DNA from 2 places in the Paenibacillus wuxiensis genome. Region 2 is predicted to be linked to the other one. Evidence: riboswitches for the same ligand, from Rfam matches in the RefSeq annotation. Region 2 holds a riboswitch; the other holds the start of a gene.

Region 1 (6,117 bases), on a different contig from region 2:
CTTATAGGCATCATCATGAGCAGCTGGATAGGCATGTTCTGGTGCCAAGCGGTAATCAACCGCTACCACAATCGAGTTCCCCTTGTTAGCTAATGCTCTTAACTGGCGGTCATGCGTTGTGAAATCCCCGCTTATAAAGCATCCGCCATGATAATAGATCATAACAGGAAGATTAGACGCATACGACGGTCGGTAAATGCGTAAAGGGATGGAATCGATCGTATGATCAGTGATTTCCCATATAGGCTCCGATTCTCCTGCCAACACAACCGATTGAACATAACCTTGACGGCGCTCCTGATAGCTCTGCTGTCTCGCAGAAGGACGTCCTGCTTCAATAAATTCCTTAACGATGCTTCGAATGCCTGGTTCCAAATCATTCAAGCGCTCCATGATGTGAACTCTCCTCCGATTGAAATACATGATGTAATGGCATAATTCCACCAATATTCATGTTACACGTGAATGATCGAGGAATGCAATCCTTTCATCGAACGGGCAGCTTGAACTCCAGTTGTGGGATATAATTCTTATCCGGGCCTTTTCTAACAAACGGCTTAATGACGATTAAGCTAGGCTTCACCTTGAACGGCTCGTAAGAGGTTGAGAACACCATTCCTTTTCCTTCTCCTGAACCATTCCCAGCAATTGCATTCTGTTCATTTCCCTGCTCATCCTCGATATCGAACTCCAGATTGAGGAACCCATCAACTTTATAGCTATCCGGTATTGCATCCAGCATATTACGATAATCTTCTTCTCCGCTTGCCCCGTGGACACCGACGAGCAAGCGGGTTGTGATGGGGGTAATTTCGACTCGATCGATCGACATATTTATCGAATCATGTGATTTGGTCTCTGATGTCTTTAGGATAATCGTTCGCTCCGTATCCTTCTTGATCGGGAAGAGGAACTCGTAATTCTCATCCACATCAGCCAAATACACGACCATCTTCATTTCGAACGAGTCTGGAAGCTCGAGATCAGCAGAATCTAAAGCGGTAACGATTATCGATTGCGGAGCATGCTCCCCACCCGGCTGCAGCCCCATCCCGGTATTTATCTGCTTGTCTCCCATATAAAAATCGATATTATTGGCTCGCTTGCTAAGCATGCGCTGCTTGTTCCATAACTGAAAAAAAGAATCCTTCACCGCTTTCGTATCTTCTCTGCTGAGCACTAGAGATAGCCTGCTGCCATCATACATCATCTCAGAAATCGTGAGCGTCACTCCCTTATGGGTTACGCGCTGATTGACTGAGGTGACCATCCCCTTCTCTCCAGCAGTTTGCAAGCCAAGATCCCCCACCAGTTTGAATACGCTATTCATGAACGGAATCTGCTTTAACGTCTGTGCGATCGCTGGAGAGGCAAGACCTGAGAAGATCATGACTATCCCGAGGCTCGCTACACCCGCTGTTGAAATCAACACTCTGCGCAGCCAGCGGTTCTTCCGACTTCTTCTCTTCCGTCCAGGAAGCATCTCGTCGATGATCTGGTATGTCCGATCCATTCGGTTGCGAACGGATTCTGGCAGCTCGCTAATATATGGTTCCCTAAGCTGTTCCAGTCGCTGATCGATAGGCAGTTGTATGTCTTTCATCCGTTCATCTTCCTTTCTTCAGTATCATCCAGCCATTCTGCGAGCGTGTGACGTGCCCGATGCAGCCGTGTCTTCACCGCACCCACGGACATATCCATCATCTCGGCGATCTGATGCATAGGCAAATCCTGAAAATAAAACAAAATAACAATATTGCGAGATACTTCCTCAAGCCGATAGATCGCCTGACGCAAATCAAGATGATCACTGTATTCTGCCGTGGCTACACCAACTTCTGGGAGTTCAGCCAGCATGATGATGCGAGCCTGCTTCCGCAATATCATATTGCATTCATTGATCAATATCCGAAAGAGCCAAGTCTTAAAATAGGCATGATGATTTAGGTTGGTCAGTGCGCGATAAGCCTTGAGCACAGTCTCCTGCATCGCATCTGCACAATCCTCATCCCTTCTGACGATTGACCTGGCCATGTTGAACATTTGGGCTTCATGCTGCTTGATGAGTCGAATAAACGCTTCTTTGTTACCTTCCTTAGCCAATCTCACTTCTGTCTCTATATCGCTATGCAAGCCGTTTCTACTCCCTTCTTTACCCCATACACGCGAATCAAACTGTCAATTAGATGCACAAGATAGGCAAAAGGTTTCATTAAACGCAAAAAAACTGCCAAATGTTCACTTTCATGCATTTGGCAGTTTACTTAAGAACAGGAATCGCTTCCTGCTTCTATTTATTTTTCGGATTCCCTATGCTTCCAATATAGACGAGTCTCAGACACGACGACTCCAGACAAACCGAGCAGTGCAACTAAGTTCGGCAGCGCCATTAATCCATTTACAATATCAGCAAGCTTCCATATCATATCCAGCTTGATAAATGCCCCAAAGCCAATGATCGCAATGAACATAAGGCGGTACGGCAGAATCGATTTGACACCGAATAAATAAACCATGCACCGTTCGCCGTAATAGTTCCAGCCAAGAATCGTCGTGAATGCAAATAAAATCAAGCAAAACATAAGAATGAGGGAACCGTATGGCAGCGCAGCATCAAATGCTGCCTGTGTCATGGCCGCTCCTTCCATTGGGCCATTCCATACACCAGTTACAATCAATGTTAATCCTGTAAGCGAGCAGACGATGATCGTATCAATGAATGTTCCAGTCATTGATATGAGTCCTTGCTCAGCCGGCCATTTCACCTTCGCAGCCGCGGCCGCAATCGGTGCGCTTCCGAGACCTGATTCATTGGAGAATACACCTCTTGCAATTCCGTTGCGGATCGCCATCATAACCGTTGCTCCCAAGAAGCCGCCTCCTGCTGCTGTTACATTGAACGCGCCATGGAAAATCAACGACAGTGCGTGAGGTATCTGATCCGCAAATGCAATAAGCACCACAAAGCTTGCGATAAAATAGATAATAGCCATGACAGGGACGATTGTCGTCGTCACATGCGATATACTCTGAATCCCGCCAATTGTAACAAGTGCGGTCACGATAGTGACGATTGCCGCAGTGACTACTGCAGGCACTCCAAGGCTTGCTTCTGTAGATGTGACGATCGCATTAATTTGCGGAAATGTACCTATTCCAAGTAAGGCAACCAACACCCCGCTAATCGCGAAGAATACAGCAAGCGGCTTGAATTTCATGCCAAGCCCCTTCTCAATATAATACATTGGGCCACCTAGCACTTGTCCATTGTCATCAATGTTGCGATACTTGACAGCAAGCAATCCCTCCGCATATTTAGTAGCCATACCGAAGAATGCAGCAACCCACATCCAGAATAACGCACCGGGTCCACCCACCTTAATTGCAGTAGCAACCCCCACGATATTACCAGTTCCAATTGTCGCCGCCAGCGCAGTAGCTAATGCACCGAAGCTGGATACATCTCCTTCTCCCTCGTTCTTCGACTTGAATATTAACTTCAAGGCGAGCGGCAGGCGGAACAACTGTAGTCCACCCAAGCGGATCGTTAATAAGATTCCCGTTCCTACTAATAAGATAAGAAGCGGTGCTCCCCATACCATGCTGTTCAATTTGTCTAACCATTGTTCCATCATTGCCAAATCAGTTCCCCTCTTTGTGAATAATAAAAAGAGTCAAATCGAATGATTTGACCCTGGGGACATGTGTGCAGAATAAACAACCTGACGTAAGTGACATACCTAAATAAGATCATCATACCAATGACTTACGATTTTTCTACGCTTCTGCATCCCTGTCCTTTTACCTGAGAGTTTTAACGAATCCACGAGAATCAAATTCGTCTTGCCCCTTCGGTGCCCCAATCATGGAGTCTCTCCAGAGTCCTGTCCATTTACGGTCCTGCTTATACGTATTCGAGCTCAAGGTTCGATATGCCTAAGCGCCTGAGAGCTTACCCCTTCGGCTAGACGATTCGTCTATCTCCCGCAAACTTCATCCAGTTATAAAGTTGTAGGTAACATTATAGTAGACACACTATCATTGTGCAATGATCCATTGCATTGTAATTTATCCCATACCATCTATCACACATGTGCTTGGTGACTGTAATATAGGGATCTGGCCTCATTTAATAAATGAATGAGTTCACTCACATTCTGCACATTCGTATCGTAATTGGTAAAGCATGCACGCAGCGTTGGTACACCATGAATGGTAAATACGGATAGCCACACTTTCCCTGTGCTTAATACTTGTTGATGCACAAATTGAGCGAAGTCCTGGTCGTTTCGTGTCCATGCTTCTTGATCAAGAAAGCAAATGACAGGCAGCACGGTATCATTGGCAACTGTCCAGCCAGATCGCATTAATTCTTCTCGGAATAGCTTGCCCATTTCAACTTGATGTCGCAAGACAGCTCGATATCCTTCCCACCCCGCAGTAGCCAGGGATAAATACAGCTTCAATCCTATAAATCTCCGTGACCATTGAATAGAATGCGTATATGGATCAATCGTAGGCAGCTCCTCACCCTCCTTCGGCATATAATCTGCCGTTATACGGAAGGTTTCATGCAATATATGTGAATGACGTGTGAAGTACATGCCCGCCCCCATTGGAACGGACAGCCACTTATGAGCATCAAACGCGATTGAATCTGCTTGCTGGATACCATCTATATGGGAGGACAGCTCGGAATCCAATACGATTGCACCGCCATAAGCAGCATCCACATGAAGCCACATCTGTTCATGCTCCGCTATTGCTGCGATGTCCATTAAGGGATCAATTGCACCGGCTCCCGTCGTTCCCGCTGTAGCAATAATAAGAAATGGGGCAAAACCCTGCGCGCGGTCTATACGTATTTGTTCTGATAACGCATCTATATCCATTTGCAAGGAATCGTTCGTACGAATGGAGCGAATTGAATTCGTTCCAAGCCCACAGGATCGAGCCGCCTTCACCAATGAATGATGACTTTCTTCAGAAGCATACAGAATGGGTCGCTTCTCCAGAGCTGCTAATCCGTCTATTGCATACTTTGGAAAATGATAAGATAGGGCCGTTAAGACAGCCGTCAAATTAGCTTCCGCTCCCCCAGTCGTGAAGGTTCCATCAGCAACATCATGCGGGTAACCAAATTGAACGGCGAGCTCACGCAGTACGTAATTCTCAATCTCTACCGCGAGCGGCGCATGACTCCATGCAGCAAGCTGGGGGTTAAACGCTGCTGTTATCGTGTCTGCCATAATCCCCATAAAGTTCGGGCGGGGATTGTATAAGCCATAATATCCTGGGTGTGCTGTGTGCACTTGATATCGACGCAGTCCTTCTATAACATGCTGAACCGCAGTTTGAGGCTTGACAGGAGCAGCAAAGTCAATTTGCTCCGCATACTGCACGATTTCTGACGGGATTAATTCAGGGGCAACTACTACCTCGTCGGTGTATGATAGATACTGACTGATTTTCTCTAACGTATATGAGCCTAGCATATACTGTTCCTCAGTTGATAGATCCAAGATCGGATTCTGTCTAAGCATACAGATTCCAGCAACTCCCTTCCACTGTTCAATTCAAGAAAGATGTTCCAATTGAATAATAGCTTACCGACCAAGACGACAATTGAACAGGTACAGTTTATTAACCCGCTATGAGGTCAGGCCATTTCTCCCCCTATTATACATACCGTCCTTCCAGTTACATCGTATTTATAATATGAGCGCAAGATTTCGAAATCTCAACTCAAAAAAACCGCCCCTATTACCTAGAGGCGGTGCCTATTGCTTCCTTACTTTCTCATTTACTCAGGCAATCGGTATACGGCAAAAGGTTCACCATAACGATATCGACGGCTTATTTCATCCAACCGGTTCAACTGTTCTTCATTAAGTTCGACATTGACACTCGTTATATTATCCTCTAACTGCTCCACCTTCGTCGCTCCTACAATGACTGTCGATACACAAGGCTGGTGCATAAGCCAAGCTAATGACAACGAGCTTGGGCGGCAGCCGATATCCGCTGCCAATTCGCTCACCTGTTCACTTAACGCAAACCGTTCTTCATTGAAGAATTTGTAGAAATTCGGATCCGTATCTGCTCGTGAGCCAGCTG
Region 2 (6,117 bases):
CGGCTCTCATGGTAAGCCCGGATCATCATCAACCCCGTCCATTCTCCATGCGCGCCTGCCGCAGGCTGAAGCGTGACTTTATCCATACCAGTCAAGGCAGCTAGATCCTCTTGCAGCGTGTACAGCAGCTCTAGAGCCCCTTGCACCGTGCTTGTAGGCTGATAAGGATGGATTGCTGCGAGACCTGTCAGCCTTGCTGCATCCTCGTTAATTTTCGGATTATATTTCATCGTACAAGAGCCGAGTGGGTAGAAACCATTATCTACGCCGAAGTTGCGGCGTGATAAGGCGGTATAATGTCGAATCACATCAACCTCATACACTTCAGGCAGCTCGGCCTCTTGACTGCGCAGCATCGAAGTTGGGACAAGCTCTTGAATCTCGATTTCTGGAACATCACATTCAGGTAAGGAATAGGCAATACGCCCAGGATGACTCAATTCAAATATTAGTGCTTGTTCCGGTTTCATACGCAGCTCACCTCCAGCAGGTCAATAAATTGTTCGATGTCTGATTTGGATTTTTTCTCCGTGACCGCAATGAGCATATGTCCTTCCAGTTCAGGATAGAAGCGGCCAAGATCCAAGCCGCCAATGAATCCGTTGTCCAGGAGCAGAGACTGCAATCGATCCATGTCAGTATCTTGCGGGAGACGAAGTACGAATTCATTGAAATAAGGCGCCTGGAACGCTAATCCCAGATTGGGCTTGTTATTGATATAAGCAGCTGCATAATGAGACTTCTGTATATTGAGCTTCGATACCTCTTGCATTCCCATCTTGCCCATGACGGACATATAGACGGAAGCAGCAAGAGCAAGAAGTGCTTGGTTCGAGCAGATGTTGGATGTCGCCTTTTCACGACGGATATGCTGTTCTCTCGCTTGGAGTGTAAGAACAAATCCACGCTTGCCATCCAGATCCTTGGTCAAGCCGACAATTCTGCCAGGGATGCGGCGCATATAGGGCTCTGCAACGGCAAAGAAACCGCATGTAGGACCGCCGTAAGATGCTGCAATGCCAAGCGGCTGGGCATCTCCAACACATACATCTACACCTAGTTTGCCAGGACTCTCCAACATAGCAAGACTCAGTGGATTTGTACTCATGATGAGCAGACCTTTATTTGCATGTGCAATAGGTTCAATGGCGCGCACATCTTCAATGCATCCGAAGAAGTTAGGGGACTGAATCAGTACGGCAGCAGTCTCGTCCGTGACAGCACGCTCCAGCTGAGCAAGGTCAGTCACCCCGTCTTGATATCCAATCTCGACCACTTCAACATTAAGTCCTCGAGCCATTGTGCGAACAATCTGTCTCGCTTCTGGATGGACAGTGCTCGAGATGACAAGCTGCTTGCGCTTCGTTGCGCCAACCGCCAGTGCTCCAGCTTCTGCAAGTGCAGTAGCGCCATCATACATGCTGGCATTGGCAACAGCCATACCAGTCAACTCGCATATATAGGATTGAAATTCAAAGATTGCTTGCAATTCACCCTGACTGATTTCAGGCTGATAGGGTGTATAGGCGGTATAGAACTCTGATCTAGAGACTAGATGCTGGATGACTACAGGGATATGATGATCGTATATGCCAGCACCAAGGAAGCTGGTATGGCTCTCACTATTAGCATTGCGGGAGGCCAATTCCTTCATATGCTTCATCATGGCTGCTTCATCTAATGGTTTAGACATTGGCAGTACTCCATTGTAACGAATGGAGGCTGGGATATCGCGGAATAGCTCGTCAATGGAAGTGATGCCGATCTGCTGCAGCATGTCAGCCTGATCTTGTTCCGTCACTGGAATGTAACGATGCTTCATGATGGATTCGCTCCTTTGGCAGGGGTCGGGATTCGTTTATAAAATGGAGTCGAGACGACGCGGGCTTTCAACTGCTTGCCGCGAATTTCGACAAGAATTTCTGTATCCAATTCAGAGAATGCGGATTCAATCAAGGCCAGCCCTAGATTGCGTTTTAATGTCGGCGACTGTGTTCCTGTTGTAACTTCTCCGATCACGCGCCCATCTGCAAGCACTGGATAATGGGAGCGAGGAATGCCTTTGTCGATCATCTCGATGCCGACCAGCTTTCGTGCCGGTCCATCGGTCTTCTGCTTCGTTAATGCTACACGGCCGATGAAGTCGCCCTTATCCAGCTTGACGAATCGTGCTAGTCCTGCCTCAAGCGGCGAGATATCGGCTGTAATTTCTTGTCCATAGAGGGGCAGACGTGCCTCGAAGCGCAAGGTGTCTCTAGCACCAAGCCCTGCTGGGAGCAAGCCGAACGGTTCGCCCGCGCGAATCAGCTCATTCCATACGTGTGCTGCATCCTCTGCGGACAAGTAGAGTTCGAAGCCATCTTCACCGGTATAGCCTGAGCGAGACAGCAATGTTGATACGCCGCAGACTTGTGCATCCGATAGGAAATGGAATGGAGCGAGCGAATCAATAGGTGCCTCAGTTACCGCAGCAAGAATAGCTTGGGCATTCGGCCCTTGAAGGGCAAGCAATGCTGTGCGATTCGATACATTGGTCAAGGTAACGCCATGAATCAGGTGCTTCTGCAGCCATGCGTAGTCTTTATCGATGTTGGAGGCATTAACGACGAGCATGTAACGGTCGCTCTTCATCTGATAAATGAGAATATCATCGACAACTCCTCCGTCAGGGTAGCACATCAGCGTATATTGTGCTTTGCCATCCTCGAGCCGCGATACATCATTTGTTGTCATCTGTTGAAGAAATGTCAGGGAGGCAGGGCCGCTTACGATAAATTCACCCATGTGGGAGACATCGAATAGACCTGCATGTGTACGAACTGCTTCATGCTCTCGCTGAATGCCGATAAATTGAACAGGGAGCTCCCAGCCGCCGAAGTCAATGCAGCGTGCACCCGGATAAGCAGAGTATTGATCAAATATTGGCGTTCTCTTCAATTGACTCATGAATTCACCTCGATACGCGTATTTGGACTAATTATCGGTATACGAACATAAAAAGGACAGCCGAAAGAAAAGTGGATGCATCGCATCCTCTCATTCTCTCGCTCTGTCCTTTGTACCTGAGAGTGTCGCCGATTGTCGCAAACAAATTGTTTGTTTGCGAGTCTACCATCGACTTTCCCCTTGGGTGACTGTATTCGTTTTCATGAATAGCAGTGCTCTCCAGAGGTGCGTCCGGTAAAAGTCCTTTTGCCTGAGAGATTCACCTATTCAGGCTTACTCCTTCGGCGCCGCTATGTCTCAGCAGTCTCTCCCTTTACCATCATTCGCCATTTTCAGCTGTCATCTCTACATTAGTTGAGCTTTCCACACTTTGTCAATTGATATTTTCTTCACAACTGATTTCATAGCTTGTCGTATTGACAATCATGCATATCTTGCAATAATCTAATGGTGTTATAATTACCCAGTTTAATCGTAATTCGCGAACGAGGAAGGTCGGGAGAGTTTGACAATTGCGATTGTCAACACCGAAGGAGCAAGTTGCCAGCCGCCGATTGGCAATGAATCTCTCAGGTTCCATAACCGCCATTCTGACGCAGCTCTGGAGAGTGCATTTTCTATGCCGCCAAAGGGGTAAGTTCAACCGCAGTTGTGGCTGTGGAGGAACGGGAACTCTCAGGTACCGAGGACAGAGAACAAGGCGACAAGGCCGCTTCCTGTCCATTTTTACGATCTCGATTGGATAGACGGCCTGATGAATGACATTATGAATGAAATGGGGCGTTGACATGAGCGAAGTGAAGAATGGATTGTTGTATAGTGAAGAGCATGAATGGGTAGTTGCCATAGAAGGCAATACGGTACGGGTTGGCATTACAGATCATGCACAATCCCAGCTGGGAGACATCGTATTCATTGAATTTCCGCCAGTAGGAACCAGTTTGTCCGCAGGGGACAGCATGGGATCAATTGAATCGGTGAAGACCGTATCTGAGTTGTACTGTCCGGTATCCGGGACAATTACGAAGGTCAATGATGGATTGGAAGCGTCGCCAGAGCTTGTGAACAGCAGCCCCTACGAAGATGGATGGATTGCAGAAGTTGAAGTAGAAGGCAGCGTTGAGGAAGCTGTGAAGCACTTGCTGAATGCAGAGCAGTACACGAAGCTGATAGATGAATAGTTGAAGGAACAATAGGTTGAGAACTAAGAACCTGCTGAACTGGTATCATGCTGGTGCAGCAGGTTTTTTCATTTGCCATGTGTCACAAGAAAATAAAGTTCTAGACTGAGCTCTGATTGAGGTTCTAAGGGTTTCTTCATCAACTTGTAGAATCGTAAAAGTAGACTGGGTGTATTCGTGGAATAATAGGTTCCTTGCGAAGGATAGTTATATTTGGAGGTAAGTAAGGTGTCCCTAATAGATGAATTACGTAAAACAATAGAGGGTTTATTAGCTGGGAAAGTTGTTGACGAAGATATTGAGTATTTTGAAGAGTACAAGAAGATAACCGGAGTAACAGATAAACAATTTGACGATTTTGAAAGAGATTTTAGTATTTCATTACCAACGGATTTTAAGGCGTTTTATAAACTTAAGGATGGCAGCGGCTATCCGCTTAATCTTTTGTATACTTCATATAAAGATAGTTGTATTCCATTTACATTTCTTTCCTTAGACGATATTAGAGATACCAAGAAATTTTTCTGCGATCGCGATCATTTAATGAGTGAATATTACAGCGATGAAGAAATTAGTAAGCTTGATTCTCGTATTAAGCCATATTTATTTAACAAGCAGTGGTTTCCTTTTGCACAGGTTGTAGGAGGGTCATTGTATCTAATGTTAGACTTCGACCCGACAGAACATGGTACAGTTGGGCAAGTTATCTTTTATGTACATGACCCTGATTTTGTTTATTTTATAGCTCCAACATTTTCAGAACTTTTACAAGATACTATTCAAAATCTTGAAGATGATTGGTATGAAGAATGTCTATGAAAAATAACCTCTAAGTCTGATGGTTACAAAAACGTTTCGATTTTCTGGCGAATGTCAATCAATTTACCGTTTGCAGTTTGAATATATTACAACAAATTTTACTGACTTGCGTTTTTACACAGCCTAAAACATTTTCAGGAGTGTTCGGCATTGGCACAGAACCCTCCTGATTTAATTATTTCTGTGTAGCTACAGCTTCTGTCCGCCCACGGCTTCATCGCACTCACACTGGTTTTACGCGACCGCTCCTTGCAGTAAAATGAGTGGCAGTTTGTTTCGTATAACCCTGCCGTTGGTGTTTAGGTATAAAAGTACTATTCATGAATATGGCGAACACGTACATCTTTTATAGAAACGGTTGTTTACATGCTGCAGCCTTCCACGATGACAATTTTGATTAAAGACACTTAGTCAAGCAATTTATTTTCTACTGACACCATGCGACAAATTTTCGATAGGATTCACCGCCGAAAAGGAGTACAATATAAGCATCGACAACTAGATGTTGCAATGTTAATAAGAATGCTAGGTGAATGGAATGACAATCGCTTTTTTTGATTCTGGAATCGGTGGAATAACCGTGTTGGCTGAGGCTATGAAGCAGATGCCGCATGAACAATATTTATTTTATGCAGATACGCTGCATGTTCCATATGGGACGAAATCTCAATCCGAAGTAATGCGCCATGTACATTCAGCTGTGGAAGACATCATGCAGCACAATGTGAAGGCGCTTGTTATTGCGTGCAATACAGCGACAAGCATCGCAGCGTCAGAACTAAGACGGAAGTACGACATTCCGATCATCGGGATGGAGCCAGCAGTCAAGCCTGCCGTGGAAATGAACCGCGACAATGGCAAGCGTGTGCTTGTATTCGCGACAGCGTTAACCTTAAGTCAGAACAAATACCATACATTAGTCAGTCGAATTGACGAAGAACATATTGTGGATTCGATTCCCTTGCCGGAATTGGTAGAGTATTGCGAGCAGTTAAACTTTGATAAGGGAGTGATAGGAGACTACTTCGTGCATAAGCTTGCTGGATTGGATTTGAATCAGTATGGAACGATTGTGTTAGGATGTACGCATTATCCCTATTACAAGCACATATTGAGAGACATTATCCCTGCTCATATCCAGCTTATAGACGGCAGCCATGGCACCGTGCAG

The links. A riboswitch is a leader RNA that binds a small molecule or an ion and turns the genes downstream of it on or off. The one in region 2 is predicted to bind glycine.
Region 1: linked by a shared signal. The riboswitch ahead of ABN764_RS06355 (alanine/glycine:cation symporter family protein) and the one ahead of gcvT (glycine cleavage system aminomethyltransferase GcvT) in region 2 are both predicted to bind glycine.

What each region holds. Positions count from the first base shown of each region.
Region 1 covers NZ_JBEFZI010000002.1:675,159-681,275, forward strand. Annotated here, with positions in the region: gene ABN764_RS06340 (alpha/beta hydrolase) at 1-393, opposite strand, end outside; gene ABN764_RS06345 (DUF4179 domain-containing protein) at 488-1,603, opposite strand; gene ABN764_RS06350 (sigma-70 family RNA polymerase sigma factor) at 1,600-2,133, opposite strand; gene ABN764_RS06355 (alanine/glycine:cation symporter family protein) at 2,295-3,635, opposite strand; glycine riboswitch at 3,784-3,890, opposite strand; gene ABN764_RS06360 (pyridoxal phosphate-dependent decarboxylase family protein) at 4,086-5,543, opposite strand; gene ABN764_RS06365 (aldo/keto reductase) at 5,804-6,117, opposite strand, start outside.
Region 2 covers NZ_JBEFZI010000006.1:133,996-140,112, reverse strand. Annotated here, with positions in the region: gene gcvPB (aminomethyl-transferring glycine dehydrogenase subunit GcvPB) at 1-470, opposite strand, end outside; gene gcvPA (aminomethyl-transferring glycine dehydrogenase subunit GcvPA) at 467-1,822, opposite strand; gene gcvT (glycine cleavage system aminomethyltransferase GcvT) at 1,819-2,946, opposite strand; glycine riboswitch at 3,048-3,171, opposite strand; glycine riboswitch at 3,175-3,269, opposite strand; glycine riboswitch at 3,433-3,541, shown strand; gene gcvH (glycine cleavage system protein GcvH) at 3,735-4,127, shown strand; gene ABN764_RS14760 (SMI1/KNR4 family protein) at 4,356-4,946, shown strand; gene murI (glutamate racemase) at 5,485-6,117, shown strand, end outside.